DNA from 3 places in the Vibrio sp. 10N.261.46.E11 genome. Region 1 is predicted to be linked to each of the others. Evidence: predicted binding sites of a transcription regulator. Region 1 holds the regulator's gene; each other region holds the start of a gene.

Region 1 (13,664 bases):
TGCTTTTTGCGCTTCGCTTAGAGGAGCCGTTAGCTCCCCCAAAGCGGTAAATTCTTGTTGAATGGTTGCCGTTAGCTGAGCCGCAGACTCACCTTCAAGCAGCGCTTCAATCAGCTCAAGCTGGAACTGACGAAGGGTTTGTAGACATTCATGCGCAATACGACCATCTTTGTCGAGCGCTTCAACAAACTCAATCAAGCGGTTAGTTGTTTTACCCGCAGCCGATACCACGACCAAGTCAGTAGCTGACGAGTATTCTCTAAGAATATTGACCACGCGTTGGTAACACTCAGGATTCGCTAAACTGCTGCCACCAAATTTATGTAGCTGGCGAAAGGTTGCCATTATTAACCCTCCCCTTCAGCGATAAAGCCTTGTGTCTTTTCAAACGCTTGCTTGAGGTCGTCAATCAAGTCATCAGCATCTTCAAGGCCAACAGAAAGACGCAGTAACTGTTGAGAAACACCCGCCTCTGCCAGTGCTTCTTCGCCCATCGCACGGTGAGTCATCGACGCAGGGTGACAAATCAAGCTTTCCACACCACCCAGTGATTCAGCCAAAGAGAACAGCTCTAATTTATCGACAAAGTACTTAAGCGCTTCGAATGAACCCGCAAACTCAAAGCTCAGCATTGAACCAAAGCCAGACTGCTGTTTCTTCGCAATATCATGACCTGGATGTTCAGGGAGGCTTGGGTGATAAATAGTGCCAACGAGATCTTCCTGCTGCAGAGACGCCAGAATTTCACGTGAGCTTTCTTCGTGAACTCGCATACGCGCACCTAGCGTACGAATACCACGTAGCGTCATGTAGCTATCAAACGGTGTGCCGGTTGCACCAATACAGTTGCCCCACCATGCTAGCTCTTCAGCGTGCTCTTCTGTCTTAGTAACTACAACACCACCAATGACATCTGAGTGTCCGTTAATGTATTTAGTGGTTGAGTGGATAACAAAATCCGCACCCAACTCTAAAGGCTTTTGGAATACAGGCGTCAAAAACGTGTTGTCGACAGCAACCAGAGCACCTACTTCTTTCGCTTTACGGCAAGTTTCTGCAATATCAACCACACGAACTAATGGGTTCGATGGTGTTTCAATTAAGATCAACTTTGGCTTAAGCGCGATCGCCGCATCCAGCGCCGCTTGATCCGATTGATCAACAAACAGAACTTTGAAGTCACCTTTTAGCGAGCGAGTGTTAAACAGACGGTAAGTGCCGCCGTAGCAGTCGTGCGGAGCGATAATAAGATCATCGCCACCTAAGAAAGCAGATACCCATAAGTTAAGTGCCGACGTACCACAGTTAGTGACAACCGCGCCTTTACCAGACTCAAGCTCAAACAGTGCCGTTTCTAATAGACCGCGGTTTGGGTTACCAGAGCGGGTATAATCATACTTTGGCACTTCACCAAAAGCGGGAAACCCATAGTTAGTCGAAAGATAAATAGGAGGGACAACGGCATGGTGTTGCGTGTCTGACTCGATACCAGTACGTACTGCGATGGTTGCTGGCTTCCGGCTGCTCATAGGTGCTTCCTTACAAGTTTTGCGTCTGAGAATCACAGCTGCTTGTCGGTATTTTGCGGCTGTGTTAGATATATGTTGTTCACTTTACTTTCATAAACGTGAGACGTCAACACTTCTAGACGTCCATATGTCTTTGCTTATGGCGGTAAATCCCGCTAAAATCACCACTATTAATTTATTCTAACAACTAAAGTGATGAAGGTACGCAATGGCCGACTGGAATGGTGAATACATAAGCCCATATGCTGAGCATGGAAAGAAAAGCGAACAAGTAAAGAAAATTACAGTTTCTATCCCTTTAAAAGTGCTAAAGGTGCTTACTGACGAGCGTACTCGCCGCCAGATTAACAACCTACGCCATGCAACAAACAGTGAGCTACTGTGCGAAGCCTTTCTACATGCGTACACAGGCCAACCACTACCAACGGATGAAGATCTTCGTAAAGACCGTCCAGATGACATACCGACTGAAGTCAAAAAACTGATGACAGAGATGGGTATCGAGTTCGAAGCGTTTGACGAAGAATAAAAACAACTCAGTCACCGCCTTCATTATTGATTCGCTATAGCTGAACCCTATTTGTCACATCACCCACTACGTTATCTGTAGCTGCGCTGTGAATGATAGACATAAAAAAACCGACTCATAGGAGTCGGTTTTTTATTATTCTTTTTCGCTCAATAGAGCAACAGCTATTAAGCTATTAAGCTATTAAGGCATTAAGCCATATAGTTAGCAGGCATCTCAATTCGAGCAACGCCAGACTCAACAGCCGCTTCAGCAACTGCTTTTGCAACGCGAGGAAGCAGACGCGGGTCCATTGGCTTAGGAATGATGTAACCCTTACCGAACTCCAGTGCAGTCTCACCCGCAGCTGCTAGTACTTCAGCTGGAACTGCTTCTTTTGCTAGTTCACGAATCGCTTTAACCGCCGCTAGCTTCATTTCGTCATTGATTTCGCTCGCACGCACGTCTAGTGCACCACGGAAAATGAATGGGAAACAAAGTACGTTGTTTACTTGGTTAGGGTAATCACTACGGCCAGTACCCATGATTAGGTCAGAACGAACTTCATGTGCAAGCTCAGGCTTGATCTCTGGATCTGGGTTTGAACATGCAAACACAACAGGCTTATCAGCCATCAGCGTAAGTGCCTTAGCTGGTAGCAGATTAGGACCCGATACACCCAAGAACAGGTCAGCGCCTTCGATAACATCTTCAAGCGTGCGCTTGTCGGTGTTATTTGCGAACAGCTCTTTGTATTCATTCAAGTCATCACGACGAGTGTGGATCACACCTTTACGGTCAAGCATGTAGATCTTCTCACGCTGAGCGCCACACTTAATCAGTAGCTCCATACAAGCAACCGCTGCTGCGCCAGCACCTAAACAAACGATCTTACACTCTTCCAGTTTCTTTCCTTGAAGCTCGATCGCGTTAAGCATACCCGCTGCCGTTACAATCGCAGTTCCGTGTTGATCATCATGGAAAACAGGTACATCACAACGCTCAATCAGGCGACGCTCGATTTCAAAACAGTCTGGTGCTTTGATGTCTTCTAGGTTAATACCACCAAATGTATCTGCGATATTCGCAACCGTATCAACGAACTCATCGATTGTGCGGTGTTTTACTTCAATATCGATAGAATCTAAACCAGCAAAACGCTTAAACAGTAGCGCTTTACCTTCCATGACCGGTTTAGAAGCAATAGGACCAAGATTACCTAAGCCAAGAATTGCAGTACCGTTAGAGATAACTGCAACCATGTTGCCTTTACCTGTGTACTTATAAACGTTATCGACATTCTGTGCGATCTCGCGAACAGGCTCAGCTACGCCAGGGCTGTATGCCAGTGCTAGGTCTTCTGCAGAGTTTGCAGGCTTCGTCAGTTCTACGGCAATTTTGCCTGGAATTGGGAACTCATGATAATCAAGAGCTTGCTGACGGAATTGTTCTTGAGGCGATAACGATTTTTCAGATGATAACGCTTGAGGGGATTGATCTTGGCGGCTGTCTTCAGACATAGGTGTAGGTTCCTAGGATATTATTATTTGGGGGATCTTGTTCATGTTAATGGATGTACTTCAAAGTTCCTAGGTGGTTGAAGCATCTGTATCATTAAAAAACGAGATTTCACTACTAATAAGACCAGTGGGCAGTTGAAATTACTGTCGCCTGCTCAACTTTAGAGCGAATTTCGAGGAAGGAGTGTTGGGGTAAGCGATGAAATAAAATTTACGCCAGTAACCTACCACTTTAAATGAGCTAATAATGAAATACGATTCAGTATTTTTTCAAATTTCAGGCAACAAAAAAGGACACCGAAGTGTCCTTTTTATGTCTAAATAGCGAGAATTACTTCTTGCTAGAAAGAGCACCGAAACGCTTGTTGAAGCGATCAACACGGCCGCCTGTATCTACGATACGTTGCTTACCTGTGTAGAATGGGTGACATTTGTCACATACGTCTAGGTGGATAGATTCTTTTGCTAGCGTTGAGTTGAACTCAAACGTGTTACCGCAAGAACAAGTTGCAGAAACTGCTTTGTATTCTGGGTGGATACCAACTTTCATGGGAAAACCTCAATTAGGCCGTGTCGCCATCCGATTCTAAGCCGGACACCACACGTAGTTAAAAAATAAATAAAGACACCGCTGTATCACTAAACCGCGATAAAGCCATACCTTTAAGGCGCAGTATAGTAATGAATCTGTGAGGTAGGATCAACTGATTTGATACATTTTTCACCAACACTGTCCTTAAACCTTCTATTAAGCGTTATTTTCTGGCTCCAGTAGCATTCAAGCCTCAAGTAAGCTCTGTCATCTAAACTGCTCCTCGAATTTAACGCCCTTATCCATTAGACTGTTCGCTCTCGTCAACTCAGATAAAGCCGTCCCTTTATGCGTCCAATGATTGCCCGTGTAGCACTGCCTGTTCCACTCGACAAGCAGTTCGATTACAAGATTCCTAGCCACCTATTTCCGATTATTGGCGGTCGAGTCTCTGTGCCTTTTGGACGACAAACCTTAACAGGCATTGTTACGGCTCTGGTTAACGAATCTGAATTCGAGTTAGACAAACTCAAGCCCATTAAAACCTTACTAGACAACCAACCCGTTTGGCCGGAATCGGTCTACTCACTCTTGGTATGGTGCAGCCAGTTCTATCAGTATCCACTAGGTGAAACCTTGGCCAACGCACTACCAAGCGCCTTACGAAAGGGCAAAGCGGCCGATTTCGCGACGCTTGTTGAATGGCAACTGACCTCGTCAGGTAGAGATCAACTGATGCAGGGCTTTGGCCGTGCCGTCAAACAAGCCAAAGTAATGCACATGCTTGAGCACGGCCCAGTTCCCCATCAAGAATTCATTGATGAAGAAGTGGGCAGCGCGGTACTTAAGACGTTGGAAGAGAAAGGCTGGGTTGAATCAGTAGAGAAAAAGCCGAAGCGCCAGCCGTGGCCAGTTGAGCTCGAAAACGATCAAGATAAGCCAAAACTCAATGAAGAACAGGCTATAGCAATAGCGACAGTAAATAGTCAAACCGACTTTGGTTGCTTCTTGCTAGAGGGTGTAACTGGCTCAGGTAAGACCGAAGTCTACCTAAATATGATCAAGCCGATTCTCGACCAAGGTAAACAAGCGTTAGTGTTAGTGCCCGAGATCGGTCTAACCCCTCAAACGATTAACCGCTTTAAGCGACGCTTTAATGTTCCAGTTGAGGTTATCCATTCTGGTTTAAACGATTCTGAGCGACTGAATGCTTGGTTATCGGCGCGTGATAAAATAGCGGGCATTGTGATCGGTACTCGTTCAGCTCTGTTCACACCGTTCGCGGATCTGGGCATTATCATTGTCGATGAAGAGCACGACGCCTCTTATAAGCAGCAAGATAGTCTACGCTACCACGCTCGTGATGTTGCCATCATGCGTGCTCATAAAGCGCAGATTCCGGTTGTGTTAGGCTCGGCGACTCCGGCCTTTGAAACGCTGCACAACGCTCAGATCGGTAAATACAGTTACCTCACCCTGACCTCTCGTGCAGGTGTCGCGCTGCCGACCACCAATAAAGTGTTGGACGTTAAGGGTGAATATCTAGAAAGTGGCTTGTCTGCGTCGTTGATTGCTGAAATGCAAAGACACCTCAAAGTAGGCAACCAAGTGATGTTGTTCCTCAACCGTCGTGGGTTTTCTCCCGCATTAATGTGTCACGATTGTGGTTGGACAGCGGAATGTAAGCGTTGTGATGCCTACTACACCTATCATCAATACAGCAATGAGATGCGCTGCCACCACTGTGGCTCGCAGCAGCATATCGTGCACAATTGCCAAGGTTGTGGTTCAGCGAATTTAGTAACAGTGGGTGTGGGTACAGAGCAACTTGAAACCCAACTTGGTCAGCTATTCCCTGAATACAAAACCATCCGTATTGACCGAGACAGCACTCGCCGCAAAGGCAGTTTAGAAAGCGCGTTAGAATCGATTCGTAAAGGTGAATACCAAATTCTGATTGGTACACAGATGCTTGCTAAAGGGCACCACTTCCCAGATGTGACACTTGTGGCGTTATTGGATGTCGATGGCTCTTTATATAGCAGTGACTTCCGAGCGTCTGAACGTCTTGCCCAGCTATTCATCCAAGTAGCGGGACGCGCAGGACGAGCAAGCAAACCCGGTGAGGTGATCTTACAGACTCACCACCCAGAACATGGGTTGCTGCAAGCTTTGCTGCATAAAGACTACAACCACTTTGCTCAGACGGCGCTGGCAGAGCGTAAACAAGCGATGTTGCCACCTTATACCTTCATGACTCTGTTTAGAGCAGAAGCTAATGACACTCGCTTAGTGGAAGAGTTTTTGCGTCAAGTGCGCCACACATTGGAATCGCATCCGTTATTTGACCAATATTGCATGGTGCTAGGACCAACCCCTGCACCACTAGCCAAACGAGCAGGTAAATCGCGCTGGCAGCTTATTTTACAAACACAGACTCGCTCGTTGATGCAAAAGCTATTAATGAGCGCCAAGCCAGCAATCAATATGTTACCCGCTGCGAAAAAAGTCCGTTGGTCACTCGATATTGAGCCGCAAGATCTGAGCTAAACCCACTTGGGTTAAAACTAATGATAAGTTTGTTCACAAATATTTCATATTTCTCGTGAGCAACTTCACACTAGTCATGTGATTTTTGTTAATCTAGCCGTAACTTTACATGGGTGAAACGAATAAAATATTGCAATAAAAAAAGTGTTAGCAACACTTTCACAATATCTATTCGATTATATTTATTATTCATGCCTTAGATACTTAGGCAGCAAAGGAATTAAAAAGAGGGTTTAATTTATGGCGACAATGAAGGATGTTGCCCAGCTAGCAGGCGTTTCAACAGCTACGGTATCACGTGCATTGATGAACCCTGAAAAAGTCTCGGTTTCTACTCGTAAGCGAGTTGAGACAGCAGTACTTGAAGCTGGATACTCACCCAATACATTAGCTAGAAACTTACGTCGCAACGAATCAAAAACCATCATCACTATTGTTCCTGATATCTGTGACCCGTATTTCGCAGAGATCATTCGTGGTATCGAAGATGCCGCAGTAGAAAATGACTACCTCGTTTTACTGGGTGATAGCGGCCAACAGAAGAAGCGTGAGTCTTCATTTGTTAACTTAGTATTCACCAAACAAGCTGACGGCATGCTACTACTTGGCACCGACCACCCGTTTGATGTCAGTAAGCCTGAACAAAAAAATTTACCGCCGATGGTGATGGCGTGTGAGTTTGCCCCAGAGCTTGAACTGCCTACCGTACACATCGATAACCTGACCTCGGCATTTGAAGCGGTGAACTACCTAGCTCAGTTAGGTCATAAACGTATCGCTCAAATCTCAGGGCCCATATCGGCAACGCTTTGTAAGTTCCGCCAACAAGGCTACCAACAAGCGCTACGTCGTGCAGGGGTATCAATGAATCCTGCCTACAGCACTGTCGGTGACTTTACCTTTGAAGCGGGCGCTCAAGCAGTTCGTCAATTACTCGCTCTTCCTGAACAACCTACAGCGATCTTCTGTCATAACGATGCGATGGCCATCGGCGCGATTCAAGAAGCGAAAAAATTAGGCTTACGCGTTCCTCAAGATCTATCGATTGTCGGCTTTGATGACATCCAATTCGCTCAATACTGCGATCCACCGCTAACCACTATTTCTCAGCCTCGTTATGAGATTGGACGCCAAGCAATGTTGATGATGCTCGACGTACTTAAAGGCAACGATGTACAAGCGGGCTCGCGTCTGCTTGAAGCCAAATTAGTCGTTCGAGGTAGTACAGCGCCGCCTCGAATCTAATCTGAAGAAATATCCTTATAATTCTGCGGCACATTTTGATGTGCCGCTTCCATTTCTGCACTGTTATCCTCGCTCAATCTGGATTACCATGAGAGCAGAATCAGCAACTATTGAATTGTCTTGTGGCTAATAGAGATTATGTAAAGCGCGGTCGTGGCACGAAAAAACCGACCAAGAAACAAGCCCCTCGCCGTAAACCATGGCGTAGTGGTCTTTTGGCGATCCTCCTCGCCGGTGGTTTTGGTTACGGCCTTTACCTATTGAGTAATGATCCTGAGCCGCCAGCACCGACTCCAGTGGTAACTAAACCAAAGCCTAAGCCGAAACCAGCAAAAGTCATTCCACCGCCTCCAGAGGAAAAGTGGGACTATGTTGAAACTCTGCCAAGCCGCGAGATTGAAGTGAAAGCCAAAGAGCAACAGATCTCGAAGATCCCTTACATCATGCAATGTGGCGCGTACAAAACCTCAAGCCAAGCTGAAGCACGTAAGTTGGATATTGCCTTCCAAGGTATCTCAAGCTCAATCCGTAAAAAGGATGGAAGTAGCTGGTATCGTGTGGTTCTAGGACCATACAAATTGAAGCGTGATGCAGAGCGAGATCGCCATAAGCTGCAACGAGCGAAAATCGAACCTTGTGCTATTTGGAAAGACACCGAGTAGTTATAGATTTAGCTGCAGTCGCAGTCTTAATCTTAGCAAAAGCCGAAAACCAAGCACCGAAAGCCTCCCATTGTGGAGGTTTTCTTTTATCCACACCCTTTAGCCAAATTTCCTTACAACTTCCGCCGATAAGTTGCGCGACATCACTAGACCTTCCTTGAATTATCCGAGCACCATCCTCATATACTTTTTATACCCAAAGATAAGAAATATTAAGAGGCCCTACTCGTGACTACCATTGTATCTGTACGTCGTAATAATAAAGTCGTCATCGCGGGTGATGGACAAGTATCTCTAGGCAACACCGTAATGAAGGGCAATGCCCGTAAAGTACGTCGCCTATACAACAACAAAGTACTGGCTGGTTTTGCTGGCGGTACGGCAGATGCTTTCACGCTATTCGAAAAATTTGAAAGCAAGCTGCAAATGCACCAAGGCCACCTAACCAAAGCTGCCGTTGAGCTGGCGAAGGATTGGCGTAGCGATCGTGCTCTACGTAAATTAGAAGCACTACTAGCAGTAGCGGATGAAACCGCTTCATTGATCATCACAGGTAACGGTGACGTAGTTCAACCAGAGAACGACCTGATTGCTATCGGTTCAGGCGGTAACTTCGCTCAAGCCGCGGCTACTGCACTATTAGAAAATACAGATTTAGATGCGCGTGAAATTGCAGAAAAGTCGCTGAACATTGCTGGCGATATCTGCGTATTCACCAACCATCACCACACTATTGAAGAACTAGAGAGCACCGTTGAGCTGCCAAAGCCAGAGTAGCGACCGCTTCCATCAATAACGTTGTATTCAACAGTGATTAAAGAATTAAGGAAAAACCATGTCTGAGATGACTCCTCGCGAAATCGTTCACGAACTCAATCGCCACATTATCGGCCAAGACAACGCTAAGCGTTCAGTAGCTATCGCTCTGCGTAACCGCTGGCGTCGTATGCAGCTTGAAGAAAGCCTGCGTGTTGAAGTATCACCAAAGAACATCCTAATGATTGGCCCAACAGGTGTCGGTAAAACTGAAATTGCTCGCCGCCTAGCGAAATTAGCAAACGCGCCTTTCATCAAGGTAGAAGCGACTAAGTTCACCGAAGTTGGCTACGTTGGTAAAGAAGTTGAGACCATCATCCGTGATCTAACGGACGTTGCAATCAAGATGACACACCAACAAGCAATGGAAAAAGTACAGTACCGCGCTGAAGAACAAGCTGAAGAACGCATTCTTGATGCCCTTCTACCACCAGCACGTGATGCTTGGGGTCAGAACGAGCAATCAACAGAAGACACCACCTCTTCAAACACTCGCCAGATTTTCCGCAAGAAACTGCGTGAAGGTAAGCTAGACGACAAAGAGATCGAAGTTGATGTGGCCGCGCCACAAATGGGTGTTGAAATCATGTCACCTCCTGGCATGGAAGAGATGACTAACCAGCTACAAGGCATGTTCCAAAACCTCGCTGGCGACACCAAGAAAAAGCGCAAGATGAAAATCAAAGACGCATTCAAAGCACTGACGGAAGAAGAAGCTGCGAAGCTTGTGAACCAGGAAGAGTTAAAAGAGAGCGCGATCTTCAATGCTGAAAACAACGGCATCGTATTCATCGATGAGATCGACAAAATCTGTAAGCGTGGCGACAGCTCAGGCCCAGACGTATCTCGTGAAGGTGTTCAACGTGACTTGCTTCCTCTTATCGAAGGCAGCACAGTATCAACTAAGCACGGTATGGTTAAAACTGACCACATCTTGTTTATCACTTCAGGTGCATTCCAAGTAGCTAAGCCATCTGATCTGATCCCTGAACTGCAAGGTCGTCTGCCAATCCGTGTTGAACTTGAAGCGCTATCAGCACACGACTTCAAACGTATTCTTACTGAACCAAAAGCATCACTGACAGAGCAGTACATTGCCCTGATGAAAACAGAAGATGTCGGCATTGAGTTCACTGAAGATGGTATCAACCAAATTGCTGATGCAGCATGGCGTGTAAACGAAACCACAGAAAACATCGGTGCGCGTCGTCTGCACACAGTCATGGAGCGCCTAATGGACGAGATTTCATTTGACGCAACAGACCGAGCAGGCAGCAAGTTGGTGATTGATGAAGCTTACGTAATATCTAAGCTTGGTGAGCTCGTAGAAGACGAAGACCTAAGCCGCTTCATCCTGTAGCACACCAAACTCCAACTTATTGCTCTATCTCAAAGAAATAGCAGCTAATAAGCGAATTCAAGGCCCACTTTCGAGTGGGCTTTTTATTACCAGAAAAATGGGCGTATACTCAAATCACAGTATGAAACGAAGACTTACAAAGAATTAGACCTACGATGAAACAATCTCTACTGATTTGGCTTGATGCCGCACGCCCAAAAACTCTGCCTCTTGCACTCGTCTCTATTCTTACAGGAAGTAGTTTAGCGTTCGCTGGTGGTCATTTTTCTTTATCAATCGCACTATTGGCTTTTTTAACCGCCACTCTATTACAGATTCTGTCGAACCTAGCCAATGACTATGGCGATGCAGCAAAAGGCACGGACAACGAAAATCGTCTAGGGCCAACACGTGCAATGCAATCTGGCGCGGTGACCGCACAAACCATGAAGCAAGCCATCATCCTCAACATCGTATTTACCATGCTCGCTGGGCTGATTCTTATCTTTCATGCCTTAACCTCGATTGAGAGTATCTTATCTTTCATTGCGTTAGGCGTATTAGCCATTGTTGCAGCCATCGCTTACACCGTCGGCAATAAACCTTATGGTTATATTGGCCTTGGCGACTTATCGGTATTTATCTTCTTCGGTTTGTTAGGCGTTTCAGGGACTTATTTCTTACACACAGGCCATGTTGAACCAAGCCTGTTTCTGCCTGCACTAGGCTGCGGATTGATGGCGGTTGCGGTGCTCAACATCAACAATATGCGTGACATCGAAAACGATAGCGAATGTGGTAAGCGCACCATGGCGGTTCGCCTAGGGCAGCGCAAAGCCAAACACTATCATTTTGCACTGCTTGGGCTCGCCCTTGCCTCTTTCGCTATCTACCTACTTATTCAAGAAAAACCGGTCTGGATCAGCCTGCCGTTTTTACTAAGCATTATTATTGTTTACAAACATGGCAAGGCCGTTTGGGAAACCGAAAAGCCAGCGCAGATTGCGCCAATGATGCCCGTGATAGTGAAATGTTCACTGGTCACTAACCTATTGTTTGCAGGGGTTGTCGTAGCTCAAACTCTATTGAGTTAAATGAGACTAATCATTGCAAAGGGATCAAGCACCGATATACTCAAAGTAAGCTCATTGTTCAAAAGGTATACTAATGGAATACAACACTTCAGCACTGTGCGACATATATTTGGATCAAGTTGATGTCGTGGAGCCAATGTTCAGCAACTTCGGTGGACGTGCATCCTTCGCAGGACAGATCACGACATTAAAGTGTTTTGAAGACAATGCTTTAATTCGCTCCGTATTAGAGCAAGATGGTTTGGGGCGTGTGTTGCTAATCGATGGTGGCGGCTCACTGCGTAAAGCGCTGATCGATGCTGAGATTGCCCTACTTGCTGAAGACAATGAGTGGGAAGGTATTGTGGTTTACGGCTGCGTTCGTGAAGTCGATGAGCTAGAAGACATGAACATTGGTATTCAGGCTTTAGCCTCTATTCCTGTGGGTGCGAGCCAAGAAGGTGTCGGCGAATTGGATGTACCTGTGAACTTTGGCAGCGTGACATTCTTACCGGAAGATTATCTCTACGCCGATAACACGGGCATTATTCTTTCGGCAGAACCTTTAGACGTAGAACTCGACCTGGATGTTGAAGAAGAGGTCGAGTAACTCGCTCAGCTTCAAATAATAAAAAACCAGAGAACACAAAACATAAGAACACAAACGAAAACGCCCGCTACTGATTAGCGGGCGTTTTTAAATCTGAAGAGTAGATTACTCTACATCATCCATTTTACCAAGAAGGTTACGGATGCGATCTTGCCATGCTGAATGCTCTTCCTGCATTTGCTGAGTTTTTTGCTCTAGCTCATGGCGGCTTGCTTTAAGCTCACCAGCTTCTGTTGCTAGTGCTTGTTTCTCTTCTTTAAGCTCTTCCACTTCCATTTGAAGAAGTGCAATTGTATCTACTGCTGTTTGAATTTTTGCTTCTAGCTGCTCTAGTACTTCAAAAGACATTCTGGCCTACCTTTAAGTTATCCGTTTGATGGTGAAGGTTCACTCCACTTATTTCCCCATTCTACTCAGCAGAGCAAGGATAAACACTCAATATATTCGATATTTTGCGCCATTCGATGAAAAAAACAGCGCTTTTTACCGAATATTGACGTGAGTGATTACCGCCACAAGGGCAAACCGATTATTTTGATAAATAATAACTGTTTTCCACTGCGAATTGATCGAGAGCAATCTCCAAAAAACAAAAAAGCAAACGTTTCCTTTGGGATATGGTAAAATTCGCCGCGAAATTTCTATTCCCCCTTTGATAATTTTGGAGTCCGCATGAAACGCGATTTAGCAATGTCATTCTCTCGTGTCACAGAAGGTGCAGCACTAGCTGGTTACAAGTGGCTTGGTCGTGGCGATAAAAACGCTGCAGATGGCGCTGCTGTAGAAGTAATGCGTAGCCTACTAAACAAAACCGAAATTAGCGGTGAGATTGTTATCGGCGAAGGTGAAATCGATGATGCACCTATGCTATATATCGGTGAAAACGTCGGTGTGGGCGGCGATGCTGTCGACATCGCAGTAGACCCAATTGAAGGGACTCGCATGACAGCAATGGGCCAATCAAATGCATTGGCAGTATTGGCTGCAGGCGAAAAAGGCAGCTTCCTTAAAGCGCCAGATATGTACATGGAAAAATTGGTTGTTGGCCCTGGCGCTAAAGGCGTGATTGACCTAGAGCTACCACTAACAGAAAACCTAGAAAACATCGCTAAAGCATTAGGTAAAACACTCGATACGCTAGTAGTAACCACACTGGCTAAGCCTCGTCACGATCAAGTCATTGCCGACATGCAAGCCATGGGCGTTCGTGTATTTGCTGTGCCAGACGGTGATGTTGCAGCTTCTATCCTAACGTGTATGCCAGACAGCGAAGTCGACGT
Region 2 (13,664 bases), on a different contig from region 1:
ATGGTAACGAACTGACTCTGTTACAGATTTGGAGTGATGAAGATTTCGAATGCCTACAAGAAAACATCTTAGGTCACCTAGTGACTCAGCGTCGTTTGAAGCTAAAACCAACGGTTTTCATTGCTGCGACTGATGCTGAACTGGATGTTATCTCTATCTGTAACCTAACGGGTAACGTAATCCTAGAGCGTTTAGGCACCAATAATCGTGATGTACTAGCCGAGACATTGGCAGAATTTTTAGAAAAGCTACAACCAGCGGTATAAATAGATGTACGTACTAGAACTTCAATTTGAGTGTTTTGATAACACAACGGTAAGCGCTGTCGATAAGGCGGTTAATGGCTTAATGGATGCACTTCGTTATAACGGACAAGTGTTAGGTCGTGAGTTTCCAATCGTGATGGGCGACGGTGAATTCTATGTTCGCGTTGTGTGTCCGGAGCAAGATAGCTTACATCCACGTAATCACTCAGACTTCGTCAAAGTCTGTTTCGAGCGCTTATCTGCGGCGAGTCTATTAGCGCCTAAGATGCGTCTACTTGGCCGAGATCTTAACTCCGAAGAAGTAGCCGAAGATGAAACGCCGAGCTGGCAAGTGTTGTACACGACGTTCGTGCATACCTGTTCACCACTGCGTAGTGGCGATAGCTTGTTACCGATCCCACTATATCGTAACCCGCCGACATTCAATGGTGATCATAAAGCCGTACTGAAATGGCAGACCGAGTGGCAAGCCTGTGATGAAGTGCAAATGGGTGGTGGTTGCCGTGCTGAACACGCAACGTTAACCGAGATCAGTGATACCAAAAGCGTATTGTTCAAACGCGGTTGGGGTTTAAGAGGACGCATTGAATTTCTGACTAAGATTCCAACTTACTACTACTTATATCGTGTCGGAGGGATCAGCCTGAAAGATGAAAAAGAGCGCAAATGTCCGCAATGTGGTGGTGAATGGCTGTTAGATGCGCCGATCCACGATATTTTCTATTTCAAGTGTGATGATTGCCGTCTGGTATCCAACATTTCTTGGGATCACCTCAAGTAATCGACTTCGTTGATTCACCCTGAGAAGCTTTTACTTTCTAGCAAACCTTCATCATTAAAAAAGGGGCTGACGTTGAGTCAGCCCCTTTCGGTATCTATAAGTGTCTATTTAAGCTGATTACCAACCTTTAACTACGCCACCTTGGAAGATGTCAGAAGCTGCGTTGTACACTTCTTCAGTTTGATATGCTTTGACGAAGTTTTGTACGTTTTCTGCATTTAGGTTGTCTTCACGAGAAACGATTAGGTTCACGTATGGAGAATCTTTGTCTTCAACGAATACGCCATCTTTTTGTGGAGTCAGATTGATAGAGCTCGCGTAAGTAGTGTTGATGATAGATAAAGTTACATCATCAAGAGAACGTGGCAGTTGAGCTGCGTCTAGTTCAACAATCGTTAGGTTCTTAGGGTTACCAACAATGTCACGAACGGTAGCTAGAAGACCTGCACCTTCACGAAGTTCAAGTAGACCTTGCTGCTCAAGAAGCAGTAGAGAACGACCTAGGTTTGTTGGATCGTTTGGTACAGCAATACGAGCACCATCTTGGATGTCGTCTACCGATTTAACTTCTTTAGAGTAACCAGCAATAGGGTAAACAAAAGTGTTACCAGCAACCGTTAGTTTGTAGCCACGGTCAGCAACTTGCTGATCTAGGTATGGCGTATGTTGGAATGCGTTGATGTCGATAGAACCATCATCTAGCGCTGCGTTTGGTGTTACGTAATCTGTGAAAGTGACTAGCTCAACATCTAGGCCGTATTGCTCTTTCGCTACTTTTGCTGCAACTTCAGCAACTTGAGCTTCGGCACCTGCCATTACGCCAACTTTGATTTTAGAAGTATCCACTTCTTTATCACCACAACCTGCTAGGACTAGCGCTGAAGCTGCTGCTGCAATAGTGAGCAAACCTTTAAGGTTAAATTTCATAATAATCTCCTTTTAATAAATCTATTTAATTTGGTTTCGATGTTTTTATGTATCTAATGGCTAACGTTTTTAATAGGGGGTAAATAACGTCACATTAAAGAAGTCAGGTTTTATCTGTGGTCAACTCGGCGAACTAACGAATCACCAATTGATTGAATAATTTGTACCAGCACAATCAACATAACAACGGTCACTGCCATAATGGTTACATCGTAGCGGTGGAATCCGTAACGAATCGCGACATCACCTAGGCCGCCGCCACCCACTGTACCTGCCATTGCCGAGTAGCTCACCAGAGTTACTAGCGTAATCGTTACTGAGTTGATGATTGTAGGCAGTGCTTCAGGAAGCAGTACCTTATTAATTATCTGAGTTGGTGTTGCGCCCATTGATTGAGCAGCTTCTACGAGACCTGTTGGTACTTCCAGTAGTGCACCTTCGATAAGTCGAGCTACGAATGGGATCGCGCCAATGGTCAGTGGAACAATCGCAGCAGTTGTACCAATGAAGGTACCAATTAGCATCTTAGTAAGAGGGATGATCGCAACCATAAGAACCAAGAAAGGCACTGAACGGCCCACGTTCACAACCGCACCAAGAATTTTGTTTAGTTTGGTGTTCTCTAACAGACCACCTTTTTTAGTCGTGTGTAGAATAACGCCTAATGGAATACCGACAGCGAAACCAACGATGCCAGCAACTGCAACCATGTAAAGTGTCTCGCCTGTTGCTTCCAATAGAAGGTTGCCATTAAGGCTGATCCAGTCAGCAATCTCGTTGAAACTAAAGGACATAACCAAGCACCTCTACTTTTACATTGTTGTCGCGTAGGAATTGGATAGCAGCATTATCATCTGCTTCGTTACCGAACAGCTCAGCGACCATCATGCCGAACTTCACGCCGCCGGCGTAATCAAGGTCAGAGCTTAAGATGCTGACATCGATATTGAATTTACGCGCAATTTGCGTCATCAGTGGAGCATCAACGGTTGCACCCGTAAACTCAAGACGGACTAATGGGTAGCTACTGTTAACACGAGTCTCTTGCAAACGCGCTTGATAATCTTCAGGAATCGTCAGATCCAGCGTTGAACGAATGAATTGATGCGCTAGCTCAGTCTTAGGGTGTGCGAAGATGTCGCCAACTGTGCCTTTCTCTACTAGTTCGCCACCGCCAATGATCGCGACTTCGTGACAAATGCTTTTCACTACGTCCATCTCGTGCGTAATAAGTAGGATCGTGATGTGTAGCTTGCGGTTGATTTCACGCAGCAGCTCAAGAATAGATTGAGTCGTTGCTGGGTCCAGAGCACTGGTCGCTTCATCACACAGTAGTACTTTCGGGTCTGAAGCTAGCGCACGAGCAATAGCGACACGCTGCTTTTGACCGCCACTTAAGTTCGCAGGGTAGGTATCACGCTTATCCGATAGGCCGACAAGCTCAAGTAGCTCACTCACTTTCGCTTCAATCGCAGCTTTATCTCTACCAGCAAGCTCTAAAGGCAGTGCTACGTTGTTAAAGACAGTACGAGAAGACAGCAGATTGAAGTGTTGGAATATCATGCCGATGTTACGGCGTGCTTCGCTAAGTTCTGATTTACTGAGTTTTGTCAGGTCGATACCGTCAACAATCACTTCACCTGACGTTGGAGCTTCCAACATGTTTACACAACGGATAAGGGTACTTTTGCCTGCTCCTGAAGAGCCGATGACTCCAAAGATTTGACCTTGAGGAATGTGGAGGTTGATATCAATTAAGGCATTGATTTCTTTAGTGCCTTGATGAAAAACCTTATTGACTTGATTCACTTTAATCATAGAGAAACCCGTGCAGGTAGAACAGAATAATATATTGATGACTCACTCGATTTACAGATGATGCTATGGTGTTCTATGATCTAAGTCAATAGATATTTTTACGTCTAGACGGCTAAACGCGAGTTGCGAAGTTAAACTAGAAACAAATCGTTAACGAACGCAAAACTAAATAGATAGTGATGAAGCAAATAAAGCGTGTAATAATTAATGATTAATAGAGAGTTGATAGAGAACAAAATTTTGTCTAAACCTGCTGTTTTTTTAGATCGTGATGGTGTGATTAACATTGATCACGGCTACGTACATGATGAGCATGACTTTGAATACATCGATGGTGTGTTTGAAGCGGCGAAAGCGTTTAAAGATATGGGTTATTTATTGGTGCTAGTGACCAACCAATCTGGTATTGCTCGCGGCATGTTTAGTGAAGACCGTTTTCTTTCTCTGACGCAGTGGATGGATTGGAACTTTGTCGATAACGGCGTTGAGCTTGATGGCATCTATTACTGCCCGCACCACGCTGAACACGGTATTGGTGACTACAAGCAAGATTGTGAATGTCGTAAACCAAAGCCAGGTATGTTCATTTCTGCTCGTGACTTTCTGAAGATTGATATGGCTAACTCGGTCATGATCGGCGATAAAGCTGAAGACATGATGGCTGCAGAAGCGGCAGGTGTTGGCACAAAAGTACTGGTAAGAACCGGTAAGCCAGTCACTGAAAAAGGTGAAGCGCTTGCAAGTGTCGTGCTGGATAGTATTAAAGATGTACCAGCATATTTGAAAGGCTAAACACAGACCTATCGCTCAGTATGCAAATGAGTGTTGTCCACTATATTTGCCCACTCTATAAAGATGAGGAACGAAGTATGAAAGCTATGTTAGTAGCATATCTATGTTCAGTTGCATTAGTCGGGTGCTCTAAATCAGCAGCTCCTGAGACTGAGAGCGCAACATCGGACAATCAATTCGTGACTTATCAATGTGAGTCTGACGCTTCATTTAAAGTCGCTTACCTTGATAATGAAAAAGCGGTATTACGTCTCCCTGAGAATGAATACCGTCTGACTCAAGTTCCAGCAGGTTCAGGAACGAAATACATCTTAGATGATGGAACTTCGGAACTGATCAACAGCGTCACTTTACGTACTAAAGGTGACAATGCACGTCTAGAACTTGGTCGTGTTATCTATAAAAACTGCCGAAAGTAGGTCATAGTGAACGACTAGGATTTACAAACAGTTAAGTGAGTGATTCGCCCTCACTTTTTTCTATTTCTTCCCTTTAACGTCAGACTTTTTATGAGCAAAAAACTCACTATTCTCGATATTGCTAAGCTGTCCGGTGTTGGTAAGTCTACCGTCTCTCGCGTTCTGACCAATGATCCCAAAGTAAAACCTGAAACCCGTGAAAGGGTGGAAAGAGTAATTCAAGAATCAGGGTACACGCCTTCGAAGTCTGCGCAGTCGATGCGTGGTGGCAGTCAAAAAGTCATCGGTGTCATCATCTCTCGTCTGGACTCTCCTTCTGAAAACAAAGCGGTAAGTACGATGCTGGCCGAGTTGTATCGAGCGGATTACGATGTCGTGATCATGGAAAGCCAGCTAGATAGAGAAAAAGCCAATGAGCATCTGCAGGTTCTCAAGCGTCGCAATGTGGATGGCATCATTGTATTCGGTTTTACTGACTGTGATATTCCTGCGATTGAAGCTTGGGAACACAAAGCGGTGGTGATTGCTCTGGATACAGAGAACGTGACATCGATTAACTATGATAACCAACAGGTTATCAATAGTGCGTTAGCGCATCTATCGGATCAGGGTATCTTAGATGTCGGTTTTATTGGTGTTGATCCTAGCGATAAATCAACCGGTGAGTTGCGTCTTAAGGCTTACCTCGATTGGTGTGAAAGCACTGGAGTGATTGCGAACTATCGCACTGGCCAACTTCATCATGAAAGCGCTTATCAGCTGGTGGATGAGGTACTGACTCCTACAACTCAAGCGATTGTGTGTGCCAGTGACACATTGGCTCTTGGCGTAATCAAGCGTCTACAAGAACTACAACGTGAAGATGTGGTTGTAACAGGCGTTGGTGGCAATGATCTTCTCTCTTTCTTGTTCCCTCGCGTATTTAGTATTGATCCAGGCTATCAATCTGCAGGTAGGTTGGCGGCTAATTTATTGATCTCTCAGCTTTTAGGCAATTCAGAGATCTCTCATCACACTCAATCTCCGATTCTATAATCCACTCAATCAAGCGAAATTGAACCGCTTAGATTAAAATTAGAGTGTGATCTCTTTCAATTAATGGGACTGTTCCCATTTTAATTTATCATTCATGTGGGCATTATAATAACGGCGGATGGGAATGTTCCCATTAATCTAAATCCGAGTGGCTATCGCTGCATGGTTTAGGTGAGTAATTGAATGAAACCAGGGTGGGGTAGTATGAGTGAGATAGCGAAGCAAGACGTTGCGCGTCTTATCGAGTTAGTCGGTGGCAAAGAGAATATTGCGAGTGTCAGCCATTGTCTGACTCGACTGCGTTTTGTATTGAATGATACAGAAAAAGCGAACAAAGCAGAATTAGAGAAGCTTAAGCTGGTAAAAGGTTGCTTTACTAACGCAGGTCAATTCCAAGTGGTTATTGGCACCGAGGTTGATGAGGTGTACGCACTTCTTATTGAGCAAACGGGTAAAGATGCATCATCAAAAGATGAGGCGAAACTGGCGGCTCGCCAGAACATGAACTTCCTTGAGCGTGGTATCTCCCATTTAGCCGAAATTTTCGTACCACTGCTACCTGCCATTATTACGGGTGGTTTGATTCTTGGTTTCCGTAATGTGATTGGCGACATTCGCATGTTCGACGGCAAAACCTTGGTTGAGATAAGCCAATTCTGGGCTACCGTTCATTCTTTCTTGTGGTTGATTGGCGAAGCGATCTTCTTCTTCCTACCTGTTGGTGTGTGTTGGGCAACGGTTAAGAAGCTTGGTGGAACCCCTATTTTGGGCATCACGCTCGGTGTGACCTTAGTTTCCCCACAATTGATGAACGCTTACATGATAGGTAAATCGGTACCTGAGGTGTGGGACTTTGGTTTGTTCGTGATTGAGAAAGTCGGTTATCAAGCTCAGGTGATCCCTGCGATGTTAGCGGGCGTGGCTCTGGCCTTCATTGAGACCAACCTTAAGCGCATTGTTCCTTCTTATCTGTACCTCGTTGTTGTGCCATTTGTCTCGATCATATTGTCTGTGATTCTAGCGCACGCTTTCATTGGCCCATTCGGTCGTATGCTAGGCGATGGTGTGGCATTCGCGGCTAAAGTGGCAATGACAGGTGATTTCGCGATTCTTGGTTCAGTGGTCTTTGGCTTCCTTTACGCACCTTTGGTTATTACGGGTATTCACCACACAACCAACGCCGTTGACCTACAACTGATGCAAGACTTAGGTGGCACGCCAATCTGGCCTTTGATTGCGCTATCAAATATCGCACAAGCTTCAGCGGTTGTCGGCATCATTATCTTAAGTAAGCGTGAAGGTGAGCGAGACATTTCAGTACCTGCAGCAATCTCAGCCTACTTAGGTGTGACAGAGCCTGCGATGTACGGCATCAACCTTAAATACAAATTCCCAATGCTGAGCGCAATGATTGGTAGTGCTGTTGCTGCCGCAATCTGTGGTAGCGCAGGTGTGATGGCGAATGGTATCGGTGTTGGTGGCTTGCCGGGTATCTTATCTATTCAACCTCAATATTGGTCGATTTACTTAGTCGCGATGCTGGTGGCGATTGTACTGCCGATAACGCTGACATTGTTCTTCTATAAACGAGCACAGATGAAAGGCGAACTAGAAACCGCCAACGCGTAATGCATTTAGCAAGCGATGACTTCAAGTGAGTCATCGCTTTTTCTCTTAGTTATAGCTTTTCTTTTAGTTATAACGGCTATTCGACCATGATTTGCATGGTGATTTTTATTTTATATTTTCTGGTAAGTGAGTGTTAGAGATGGCGATGACTGAGCATGATGAAAGTTGGTGGAAAACCGCAACCATCTATCAAATCTACCCAAAGAGCTTCTGCGACAGTGGCAGTAAGGGTACTGGCGATATCAAAGGGATCATTTCGAAACTGGATTACCTCAAACATTTGAGCGTGGATGCGATTTGGCTAACCCCGATTTACGCGTCACCCATGATCGACAATGGTTACGATATCTCAGACTACTACGCGATTAACCCTCAATTCGGCACCATAGAAGACTTCGACCTGTTACTGTCTGAAGCCCACCAACGTGGCATCCGTATCGTGATGGATATCGTGGTAAACCATACTTCAACCGAGCATGCATGGTTTCAATCTGCCTTGGGTGACAAAAACAGCCCATACCGCGATTACTACATCTGGAAAGACCCAGTGAACGGTCAAGCACCAACTAACTGGCAATCTAAGTTCGGTGGTAATGCATGGGAAATGGATGAAGCCACTGGGCAATATTTCCTGCATTTATTTGCCAAAGAACAAGCTGACCTCAACTGGGAGAATCCGGTTGTACGTGAAGAAGTGAAAGATGTCATCAGCTTCTGGGCTGAGAAGGGCGTTGATGGCTTCCGCTTAGATGTCATCAACCTGATTTCAAAGCAGCAAGACTTTCCTAACGATGATATTGGTGATGGTCGCCGTTTCTATACCGATGGCCCACGTGTGCACGAATACCTGAAAGAGATCAGCGAAGCGGTATTTCAGAAATACGGCAGCGTGACTGTGGGTGAGATGTCTTCAACCACGTTGGAACATTGTCAGCAATACTCAAACGTTGATAACAGCGAGCTATCAATGGTGTTTAACTTCCACCACCTTAAGGTCGATTACACCAATGGTGAGAAGTGGACCAATGCTCCCTTCAATTTCTTACAGCTCAAGTCAATCTTTAACCACTGGCAAACGGGTTTGAACGGCAAAGGGTGGGGAGCGCTATTTTGGTGTAATCACGACCAACCGCGAGTGGTGAGCCGCTTAGGTGATGATCAGCTGTATCGTGTTGAGTCGGCCAAGATGCTGGCTGCGTCTGTACATATGATGCAAGGCACGCCGTATATCTATCAAGGTGAAGAGATTGGCATGACCAACCCAGGTTACACCGAGATCGGCCAATATCGCGATGTCGAGAGCACCAACATGTATGACATCATGGTTAACCGTGATGGTGTGGCGCATCAAGATATGATGGCGATTCTGGCGCAGAAATCTCGTGATAACTCTCGCACGCCGATGCAATGGAACAACGAAGCGCATGCAGGCTTCTCACAAGCTCAGCCATGGCTTGATGTTGCGAATAACTACACTGAAATCAACACCGAGCAAGCGTTGGAAGATAAAGACTCTGTGTTCTATTTCTACAAGAGTTTGATTGAGTTGCGTAAACAAGTGCCAGTGATTACGGATGGCAGCTATCAAGATCTATTGCCTGAGCACTCATCCATTTTTGCGTATGCACGTGAGAACGAAAGGCAAACTTTGCTGTGTGTTAACAACTATTATGGTGAAGAGGTGGAATGCGTTTTACCGGAACGTTTTGATATGAGTAAAGCGAAGAGCCTGTTGTCTAACTATCAAGAAGCGAACGCTTCAGTAGCATTACATCATCAAGTCTTACGTCCTTACGAGACTCGTATTCTCTTGATTGAAGATTAGCCTCGTTGCTACTTCAATAAACCTTATTCTTAGTTCCCCCTAAAGATTTAGGTTTCAACAAAGGCTTTGGAGTGCTTCCCAAAGCCTTTTTGTTTTAGTGATGTCTTGGTCATCGTGTTTTTGCCAGCATAGTTGAGAAGCTAAAGCCGCAGATATTAGCAACACAGAGCAGGTATAAGCGCTAAGACGCGTAATTCACCGAGTAACGAGTTGGCTTGTGATTCATTGCAAGCACGATATTTAGTACCGCAGTACCTAATACAGAAACGGCAATTACCCAAGGTGATACGAAGAAGCATGACGCAAACAGAATACAAGCATCAATGCCCATCTGAGTTTTGCCTACAGAGATGCCGTAGCGGTCTTGGATGAACAAACATAATACGTTGAAGCCACCCAAGCTTGAGCGATGACGGAATAGTATTAGCATACCTAAGCCCATTAATAAGCCACCGGCAACAGCACAATAGATCTCGTTATGAACTTCTAGTGAGATTACTAGGTATAAATGGTCGGCAAACACAGAGACTAACGCACCAGCAATGGCACTGCTAATGGCAAAGCGACGGCCAAATCGTTTCCACGCTAATAAATAGAATGGACAGTTGGCAACAAAGTACAAAATACCAAAGGTTACAGGTAAGAATTGACTCAAAAGCAGAGCCAAGCCAGTAGTACCACCAGTAAGCAGGTTCGCTGACTGTAAAAAGAAGACGCCTAACGCCACTAAAAACGTGCCAGTAAGAATGGCTACCCAATCTTCTTTACGTGAGTGTTTTTCCATCGTTTTTATAATTACCTAACCAATAGAGGCGTGCATAGTAGATAAAAACCTTAGCTTTCGGTAGCTTGAGGGGCAAAATTAAGGTAAACCTATGTAATCTGCGTTTTACAGGGTGTAAAGCGTAAAATTGACAGTAAGCGTCATCTTTGGTTGGATAAGCTTAATAACCATGATGAATCTTATATGTGATTATGAAAAAACTACATGATAAAATTGCAATTAGCTCTTTATGACCTAGATCAAATTATGTAGAATGCGTCACATCAAAACGGTGACGGAAACGTTTGCTCTCGGTCATTGTGTGGTTTTTTTGAAACTTTCAGTACAATCTGAGTCAGGAGATACAGATGCTTAAGCGTGACATGAACATTGCTGATTACGATGCGGACCTATTCGCAGCTATCCAAGAAGAAACTCTTCGTCAGGAAGAGCACATCGAACTTATCGCTTCAGAAAACTACACAAGCCCACGTGTAATGGAAGCTCAAGGTTCTCAACTTACAAACAAATACGCTGAAGGCTACCCTGGTAAGCGTTACTACGGTGGTTGTGAGTTCGTAGATAAAGTTGAAACTCTAGCAATCGAACGTGCATGTGAACTGTTTGGCGCTCAATACGCGAACGTACAACCTCACTCAGGTTCTCAAGCAAACAACGCTGTATACATGGCACTGCTGAATGCTGGCGATACTGTTCTAGGTATGAGCCTAGCGCACGGTGGTCACCTAACTCACGGTTCTCCAGTAAACTTCTCTGGCAAGCTTTACAACATCATCCCTTACGGTATCGATGAAGCAGGTCAAATCGATTACGAAGAGATGGAAGCGCTAGCTATCGAGCACAAGCCTAAGATGATCATCGGTGGTTTCTCTGCTTACTCTCAAGTTTGTGATTGGGCGCGCATGCGTGAAATCGCTGACAAAGTAGGTGCTTACTTCTTCGTTGATATGGCTCACGTTGCTGGTCTAATCGCTGCAGGCGTTTACCCTAACCCAGTTCCACACGCTCACGTTGTTACAACAACAACGCACAAAACGCTTGCTGGTCCTCGTGGTGGTCTTATCCTTTCTAACGAAGGCGAAGATCTTTACAAGAAGCTAAACTCAGCAGTATTCCCAGGCGGCCAAGGCGGCCCTCTAATGCACGTTATTGCTGGTAAAGCAGTAGCGTTCAAAGAAGCTCTAGAACCAGAGTTTAAAGAATACCAAGCTCGCGTAGTTGCTAACGCAAAAGCAATGGTTGCTGAATTCCTTGCACGCGGTTACAACATCGTTTCAGGTTCTACAGAGAACCACCTGTTCCTAGTTGACCTAATCGACAAAGACATCACAGGTAAAGAAGCAGATGCAGCACTAGGTTCAGCTAACATCACAGTTAACAAGAACTCAGTACCAAACGATCCACGTAGCCCGTTCGTTACTTCTGGTATCCGTATCGGTTCTCCTTCTATCACTCGTCGCGGTTTCTCAGAAGCAGACGCGAAAGAGCTAGCAGGTTGGATGTGTGACATCCTTGATAACATGGGCGATGAGTCTGTTATCGAAGCAACTAAAGCGAAAGTACTAAATATCTGTAAGCGTCTACCGGTTTACGCTTAATTTTTTCTTCGTAGAGTGAACGAATTTCTGTGTCGCACATACTCATTTGCTAGCGCAAACTCCGTGTGAGCTCCTTAAACTTCGTTCATCTACTTTGAAAAAGAGTTTAAAAGGTCCCTTTGGGGCCTTTTTGGTATTCGTAAGTAATAAAGTCGTTGTCGAGCATGCTCACTTACATTCGTAAGCTCCGCGTGCTCTCCTAGAATTTCAAACGACTACTTTGAAAAATGATTTGAAGGGCTCCTGTATTGGGGACTTTTTTGTATCTGTAGGCATGAGAGTTAGGTTATCTGAGAATACAGAAAGGCAGGTACTAAAAAGGGTTGATGCTTTCACATCAACCCTTTTTTTCTTTATCGCTTTCTTGTGTAGTTTCTACTTTTTAATGCTAAGTAGGGTGCCTGACTTACACTTGAAAGAGTAGTAGTGACGGCTTTCGTTGAATTTACCTAAGCCTTCGCCATCACAATAGTCGATGTTGATATCGCGCATAATCTCTAGCGTATCTTCACTGTTTAAGGCAAATTTAGAGCCATCAGAGCAGACGATACGTACTCTTTCATCGTGGCTTACAGAGTAGATATCGACTTCAGTATTACACAGTTCAAAAGAGGCTTCACGGAAGTTGTCTTGTTGAGTATTTGAAGCACAACCTGTGGTAAATACGGCTGCGATAGCGGCTAAAAGTCCGAGTCTTTTCATTGTTAGTCCTTCGATATCATCGAATTTGGTGATGAGTTTTATATGTTGTTTGGAGTAGCCTATACAACAACACGCTTTGGTTCAAGGCGCGTTAGTTGACTCTAGGATATAAAAGTATAGGCGCAAAAAGATAATTTCTAATAAGTTTATTGGTCTTGGCCTATTACGTACCTCAAACAAAAAAGACCAAACACAGAGGTTGGTCTTTAAAATTAAGTGTGTTCTAAATGACTATCTAAACTGTTTGGCTTCCGGAAGGAATTCAAAACCAGCAGACGCAAGTTTTGCGGTCAATGCAGCTTTGTCGATTTCATAGAAATTTACGACTCGATCTAAATCACCACCGAAGTCGTCACGCAGCTTCATGTTGACGATGCTCATCAACATCACAGGATCCATCTTTTCAAAGTTAGCGAGGTTCATATTAGTCCTCGAAATCTGAGATCAGTAGGTTCGCGGCGGCAAATGCAGCGCTATCTCTTGCTTCTTTAGGAAGAGACTCATCTGCAGCAAGGTCGTTCAAGGTTTTTACCGCGCAGGTAATCGCTTTAGGGATATAGCCTTGGTCGCCACTGCCAATTTGAGAATACAGTTCACGCACCAAATCACAACAATCGTATACTTTCATTTTTATACCTAACCAAATGATAACTGCTCTCAATATACACATAGAGATAAGCAAAAACAAAGTGGATCTGACTAAGTTCAGAGTTAGTTTGTTCTTGCTCAATATCTCATTCTGTTGATGCTCAATGTATCACTTTACTAACTTGTTACTTAGTTGGATATTACTGCTTAGTGTGATATTTACTGATGTGCCTGATAATTACCGCTTAACTAGAGATCTGCTGTTCAAGCTGATAAGTGACCTCATCAGCTAAGTTGAGCTGCTTTGCTAACTCTTTGAGGTAAGCCTTTTCCATAAAGTTCTGCTCATCCGCTACAATCAAAGAGGCTAAGTAGATCTCACTGGCTTGTTGAGGTGACGTTGCTAACTGAGCTATTTCACTTGGGTCGAGTGGCTTGTGCAGTTCTTCAGACACCAATTTGGTCAGCTGATAATCGGCGCCCATGTTCTCGACGGCTTG
Region 3 (6,085 bases), on a different contig from region 1:
CTTTTTCCTGCGCTATTTTTGATCACTTACTTACTGTGATTGGTATAACACCAAACCTAAAAGAAAAAGTCACAGGTTATCTGTGACTTTTTTGTGTTTGGCGCATACCTATTAGGTTCAACGCATGCATAAATTAACTCAACAACGAGTCTCTTAAACGACCTCAATCCCATCTAGGTGGCTCTTACTCTGTTGCCTTGCCGTACTAAAGAAAGCCTGCAGATAACGTTTGTCTTTCTCAGAGTTTCTTACCGCAGCAAACAATCGTCTTGAAAGCCCGTTACCCAATGGTTTACTGGCGATTAACCCTTGTCTCGAAAATTCACTGATTGCCCAATTTGGCAACGCAGCAACCCCTAAGCCTGCCGATACCATTTGCACCAGCATCAAGGTGTTGTCTGCTTGTTTCCATTTCTTTGGTTCAACGCCTGCTGGTTGCAAAAAGTGTTTCACTACATCGAGACGCTGTTTTTGAACCGGATAAGAGAGCATGGTTATATCGCTAAGATCTTGCGGTTCTATGCTCTGTTTTTCTGCCAAAGGTGAGTTGATTGCAGTGATCAAACGCATCTCAAAATCAAAGAGAGGTTCGTAGTGAACCTCAGAGCGAGGCTGAATGTCTGATGTGATCACCAAGTCGAGTTCGCCTGCCATTAGTGCGGGTAGGGGTTCAAAGCCAAACCCTGACGAGAAGTCTAACGTTACGCTTGGCCAAGCAACTTGATATTCCTTCAAAGCGGGCATTAACCATTGGAAGCATGAGTGACACTCGATCGCCATGTGTAATCGACCATTCACATCTTCTTTTAGGCTTGCGAGTTCGTTTTCAGCTTTGGCGATTTGTGGCTGTATCTCATCAGCCAGTTTTAACAAAATTTCGCCTTCCGAGGTAAATTTAACCGGTCTTGTTTTACGCAAAAAGAGCTGACCGCCAATACGGGCCTCAAGGTCTTTCAACTGGTGAGAAAGTGCCGACTGAGTCAGATGAAGAGAAGTTGCAGTCGCGGTTAGCGAGCCGCTGTCTCTCAAGGTGGTCAATGTTCGAAGGTGTTTAAGCTCTATCATGAGTATTCCTCATATTCCCTAAGCTAATTCAATATTTCTTAATAATCACCCTACGGTGTTTTCTTTCATTTGTAAACGTCTGGATGTCCAGATGGATTTAATAAATTAGCGGTTAGATTATTAAAGATGAAAATTATTAATAAACAAGATGAATATTTGGACCTTGTTCATCGTTCAGATTAGGGAGATAGTTTAGCCATCCAGACGCCTTTGTTAAAAATATAATCATTACAGGCAGTCTAACCGGAAATTAAAATTATCGAATAAGGAACAGACTCATGACGACAACAACGCATATTCTTGGCTACCCACGTATCGGTGAAAAACGCGAACTCAAATTCACGCTTGAGAAGTACTGGCGCGGTGAGCTCGATCAATCTGAGCTCAAGCAGATCGGCAGTGAATTAAGAAATCGTAACTGGAATGTACAAGCTGACGCGAATCTAAGCTTTGCAACTGCGGGTGACTTCGCATGGTATGACCATGTACTAACTACGACTCTACTTCTAGGCCACGTTCCCAAGCGCCATGCTGGTGGATCAGAAGATGAAAAAGCTTTCCCAGATTTAGATACCTTGTTCCGCGTTGGTCGTGGTCAGTCTCAAGTTCAATCTAGTTGCTGCGGTGGTTCGCATACGCCGAATGATGTTACTAAAGACAGTTCAGCTGCTTCTGACATGACCAAGTGGTTCAACACCAATTACCACTACATTGTTCCTGAGTTCAGCAAAGATGACTCTTTTGAAGTAAGTTGGCCTCAACTGTTTGATGAAGTGAATGAAGCGATTAAAGCAGGACACAAAGTTAAGCCTGTACTCCTTGGGCCACTCTCTTACTTATACCTAGGCAAAGAAGTGGAAGATGGGTTTGACCGCTTATCTCTACTTCCTCGCCTTCTTACCGCGTATCAAGCCATTTTGGCAAAGCTCTCAAAGCTTGGCGTAGAGTGGGTCCAAATTGATGAGCCAATCCTGGCTTTGGAGCTTGATAATCAGTGGGTAGATTCATTCAAGCTGGCTTACCAAGTGATTCAAGGCGATGTAAAACTACTACTTACCACTTACTTTGATTCGGTCACGGATACATTAGATAAAATCGTAGATCTGCCTATCAACGGCTTACATATCGACTTAGCAGCAGCACCGCAGCAACTCGATGAAGTGGTCAATAAGTTACCAGAAGACTGGGTACTTTCTGCAGGGGCGATTAACGGTCGCAATGTATGGCGTGCTGATTTGGCCACGCAGCTAGAGCTGTTACAGCCAGTGAAAGAGAAGCTAGGAGACAAATTGTGGGTGGCAAGTTCATGCTCGCTGCTTCATAGCCCTGTTGATTTGGAGTTAGAAGAAACGCTCAGCGAAGAAGTGAAGAGTTGGTTTGCCTTCGCAAAACAGAAAGTGACCGAGGTGAGCTTATTGGGTGCAGCGTTAGACGGCGATCAAAATGCCATTTTGGCGTGTGAGACTTACAGTCAACCAATTGTTGCTCGTAAGAGCGCGACTCATGTGAACAAGCCACAAGTTCAGGCTCGTATCAATACCATTACCAAAGCACTGGCAGAACGCAGTGCTCCATACGCAGAGCGCGCAGCGCATCAGTCTGAAGTTCTCGGGTTACCGCTGTTACCAACGACAACCATTGGTTCGTTCCCACAGACAGGAGAGATTCGTCTTCAGCGTAGTGCTTACCGAACTGGCAAACTGAATGAAGCGGAATACACAACCGCATTGAAAGGTCATATTGCTGATGCGGTTAAGCGCCAAGAAGCCTTAGATTTGGATGTGCTTGTGCATGGCGAGGCGGAACGCAATGACATGGTGGAGTACTTTGCAGAAAACCTAGCAGGCTTCCAAACCACTAAGTTTGGTTGGGTACAAAGTTATGGCTCTCGTTGCGTGAAACCGGCGATAGTGGTTGCGGATATCGAGCGTGAAAAACCAATGACGGTCGAGTGGTCGACTTATGCGCAATCCCTGACCTCGAAACAGATGAAAGGCATGCTGACCGGACCAGTCACTATTCTATGTTGGACATTCCCTCGTGAAGACATCTCACGCAAAGAGATCACTAACCAACTGGCGTTTGCTCTACGTGATGAAGTGTCTGATTTACAAGACGCAGGTATTAACATTATCCAAATCGATGAGCCTGCTATTCGCGAAGGTTTGCCTTTGAAAAAACGCGACCATGCAGAGTACTTAGAATGGGCAGTGGATGCCTTTAAGATCTCAGCGGCGAGTGCTAAACCAGAAACTCAGATTCATACCCATATGTGTTATAGCGAGTTCAACGAGATCATTGATTCAGTGGCCGCGCTAGATGCCGATGTGATTACCATTGAGACTTCTCGCTCGAACATGGAATTGCTGAAAGCGTTTGAAGAGTTTAACTATCCGAATGCGATTGGCCCCGGTGTTTATGATATTCACTCGCCAAACATCCCTTCAGAAGAGTGGATTGTAGATTTACTTAAGAAAGCGGCAGAAAAAATACCTGCAGAACGTTTGTGGGCAAACCCTGATTGTGGGTTAAAAACGCGTAACTGGGCTGAGACAGAAGCAGCACTCACTAACTTAGTTTCGGCGACGAAGACACTGCGTAAAGAGTGGCAATCAGCTGAGGCATAATTAAGTCTAAGATTTTGATTGATCCGTTAATCCACGATAAATCAAAACAAAGGCCTCACATTTGCGAGGCCTTCTGGTTTTATACTTGTTCGAATCTAACTGCTGCTCTGACACGTCTCTTTACTGATCAGCTTTTCAACCATCAGTTGTCCGCGCGTGTTGCGAATCTTGATGTTGTAAGCCAAGCCCATGTCGAGGTTCGCTCTGACTTCAGAGTTGGTGCAGTAGCTATTCACACTCATGTCTACAACCTGGTTTAAAGGCTTAGCACCTTTTGCATCTTGGTTGTAGATCATCATGATCTCGACGACAGTATTTTTTGCAAGCACACGCATGATAGACAGTGGGCCATATTCTATAGGTAGGCCTGCAGATAGTACGCCGGCACGATGGTGAGCCATCATCTCTAACTGTCTTTGTTTGTCTTGTTCACTTGATGAGCTACAGCCAGCGAGTAAGGCAATAGCCAGTGACCCAATAATCCATTTTTTCACGTTAAAATACTTTCTTAAATGGTTTAACAATCACATTCTGGTAGACACCAGCAGCGATGTACGGATCGGCGTCTGCCCATGCTTGTGCGTCTTCTAAAGAATTAAACTCCGCAATCACAGTAGAACCTGTGAAGCCCGCTTCGCCAGGGTTATCGGAGTCAATGGCTGGCATTGGACCAGCTGTTAACAGTCGGCCTTCATCGTGAAGTGTTTGTAGGCGTTCTAGATGTTGTGGGCGAACACTTAGACGTTTTTCTAATGAGTTTTCGACGTCTTGAGAAAAAATAACGTACCACATGTTGAGATATCCTTATGTTACTTCACTGAATTAGAGCGATTAAATTATTTATCTGGCTAATTTACGCGAACTAATGGGTATTGGAAGAGCTAATGATAAGAAATTGTGAAATGGTGCGGCAGAGTGAGAAGGTCTTTAGCATTTTTCATCGAAATGACTAAAGACCTTACAGTACGGTAGAGTTGTCGAAAGGACTATTTGTTGATTGGGCGAGGCTTACCGCTTTCGTCTACAGCAACGTAGTTGAATGTCGCGCCACAAACTTTGTAACGATCGCCGATGCCGTGATCAAGTACCGGCTTAACCCATACCTCTAAGTCGATATTCATCGAGCTGCGGCCAATCTTGGTGCAGTCGCCATAAACACAGACCACATCGCCAACCGATACTGGTTGTTTGAACTCGATGCTTGATACTGACACTGTGACTATTTTTCCGTTTGAGATCTCTTTCGCCAGTATGCCGCCAGCCAGATCCAGTTGAGACATTATCCAACCACCGAATATTTGCCCTGCTGCATTAGTATCAGAGGGCATCGCCAAAGTGCGAAGAAGTAAAGAACCAATCGGGTTCAAAGTTGATTGAATAGTCATTGTTGTACTCTTAATGGTATTGATTTGTTATGAATAAAATAGATGTGTTTACGGGACTTGTGGCGGTCGCATTTTTAACGTATTCACCGAACACAAACAATCAGTGGCCAATGATCACGAGTATCATTGGCCACTGTTAAATAGCATATTGATAATAATTGTATCAAAAAGGGGATGAGGACTCATCCCTAAGCGTTATTTCTCGTCGGTATTTTTACCTGAGAGCTCTTGTTGCTTATCGTTTTCTGGTGCTTGGTTTTTTGACTGAAGCTGGTCTTTTGGTAAATGTTTATAGATATAAACACCCGTTATCAAGGTAAACGCGAAGGTAGCGATGAGAAGGCCAAATACTTTGAAGTTAACCCACACATCCAATGGGAGGTTGAAAGCAACGTAAACATTGAGAATCGCACACAATGTGAAGAACAGAGTCCATGCCCAGTTGATCTTGCCCCATGCCGCATCAGGCAGTGTGATCTCTTTACCTAACATACCTTTAATTGCTGACTTGCCCATGATGTGACTGACCGTCAGACCAATCGCAAACAGTGCATAAACGATGGTGACTTTCCATTTAATGAAGTTGTCATCGTGCAAGAATATGGTCATGCCACCAAATACGGCAACCATTAAAAAGGTGATGATCTGCATTTTCTCTACTTTCTTGTAGATGATGTACGTCAAAATGATTTGTAATGCGGAAGCAACAATCAATGCACCTGTAGCCGTGTAGATGTCGTACATCTTGTAAAGCGCAAAGAAAATAATGAGAGGAATGAAATCAAGAATTTGCTTCATGTGACACTGACTATCCAGTTAGTTAAGTTGCAGACAGTCTAACCAAAACTGTCTCGATGCTAAATAGCTCGAGACAATTGGATGCCAATTAATTACATCTAACCGTTTTGGAGAGTTTAACCCCAATAAAGGATTGAAGCGCCTAATCGAGATTAAGAACGTTATTGCAGTGATGTGGTTTGGTAGCGAGGTATTAGCTTCTTGATATCT

Evidence for each region. The regulator MetJ, encoded in region 1, represses methionine synthesis genes. The targets are predictions, from matches to a motif close to TTAGACNTNTANANGTCTAA.
Region 2: the regulator MetJ is predicted to act here: its motif matches at 3,889-3,908, upstream of metN (methionine ABC transporter ATP-binding protein MetN).
Region 3: the regulator MetJ is predicted to act here: its motif matches at 1,137-1,156, upstream of metE (5-methyltetrahydropteroyltriglutamate--homocysteine S-methyltransferase).

What each region holds. Positions count from the first base shown of each region.
Region 1 covers NZ_JBFRQW010000031.1:63,685-77,348, forward strand. The annotation lists gene AB4407_RS10455 (bifunctional aspartate kinase/homoserine dehydrogenase II) at 1-345, opposite strand, end outside; gene AB4407_RS10460 (O-succinylhomoserine (thiol)-lyase) at 348-1,529, opposite strand; gene metJ (met regulon transcriptional regulator MetJ) at 1,738-2,058, shown strand; gene AB4407_RS10470 (malic enzyme-like NAD(P)-binding protein) at 2,250-3,557, opposite strand; gene rpmE (50S ribosomal protein L31) at 3,889-4,107, opposite strand; gene priA (primosomal protein N') at 4,438-6,639, shown strand; gene cytR (DNA-binding transcriptional regulator CytR) at 6,880-7,884, shown strand; gene AB4407_RS10490 (SPOR domain-containing protein) at 8,007-8,546, shown strand; gene hslV (ATP-dependent protease subunit HslV) at 8,775-9,323, shown strand; gene hslU (HslU--HslV peptidase ATPase subunit) at 9,382-10,722, shown strand; gene AB4407_RS10505 (1,4-dihydroxy-2-naphthoate polyprenyltransferase) at 10,878-11,795, shown strand; gene rraA (ribonuclease E activity regulator RraA) at 11,869-12,384, shown strand; gene zapB (cell division protein ZapB) at 12,490-12,732, opposite strand; gene glpX (class II fructose-bisphosphatase) at 13,057-13,664, shown strand, end outside.
Region 2 covers NZ_JBFRQW010000039.1:30,744-44,407, forward strand. The annotation lists gene syd (SecY-interacting protein) at 1-266, shown strand, start outside; gene AB4407_RS12595 (Zn-ribbon-containing protein) at 271-1,047, shown strand; gene AB4407_RS12600 (MetQ/NlpA family lipoprotein) at 1,165-1,974, opposite strand; gene AB4407_RS12605 (methionine ABC transporter permease) at 2,085-2,768, opposite strand; gene metN (methionine ABC transporter ATP-binding protein MetN) at 2,758-3,792, opposite strand; gene gmhB (D-glycero-beta-D-manno-heptose 1,7-bisphosphate 7-phosphatase) at 4,000-4,584, shown strand; gene AB4407_RS12620 (MliC family protein) at 4,662-5,003, shown strand; gene treR (trehalose operon repressor TreR) at 5,094-6,038, shown strand; gene treB (PTS trehalose transporter subunit IIBC) at 6,243-7,667, shown strand; gene treC (alpha,alpha-phosphotrehalase) at 7,807-9,492, shown strand; gene AB4407_RS12640 (YitT family protein) at 9,674-10,276, opposite strand; gene glyA (serine hydroxymethyltransferase) at 10,624-11,874, shown strand; gene AB4407_RS12650 (hypothetical protein) at 12,250-12,576, opposite strand; gene AB4407_RS12655 (DUF4250 domain-containing protein) at 12,808-12,999, opposite strand; gene AB4407_RS12660 (YaeP family protein) at 13,001-13,204, opposite strand; gene AB4407_RS12665 (tellurite resistance TerB family protein) at 13,410-13,664, opposite strand, start outside.
Region 3 covers NZ_JBFRQW010000018.1:105,226-111,310, reverse strand. The annotation lists gene AB4407_RS06265 (LysR substrate-binding domain-containing protein) at 154-1,065, opposite strand; gene metE (5-methyltetrahydropteroyltriglutamate--homocysteine S-methyltransferase) at 1,344-3,692, shown strand; gene AB4407_RS06255 (GspS/AspS pilotin family protein) at 3,788-4,186, opposite strand; gene AB4407_RS06250 (YciI family protein) at 4,188-4,484, opposite strand; gene yciA (acyl-CoA thioester hydrolase YciA) at 4,679-5,077, opposite strand; gene AB4407_RS06240 (septation protein A) at 5,273-5,875, opposite strand; gene AB4407_RS06235 (hypothetical protein) at 6,037-6,085, opposite strand, start outside.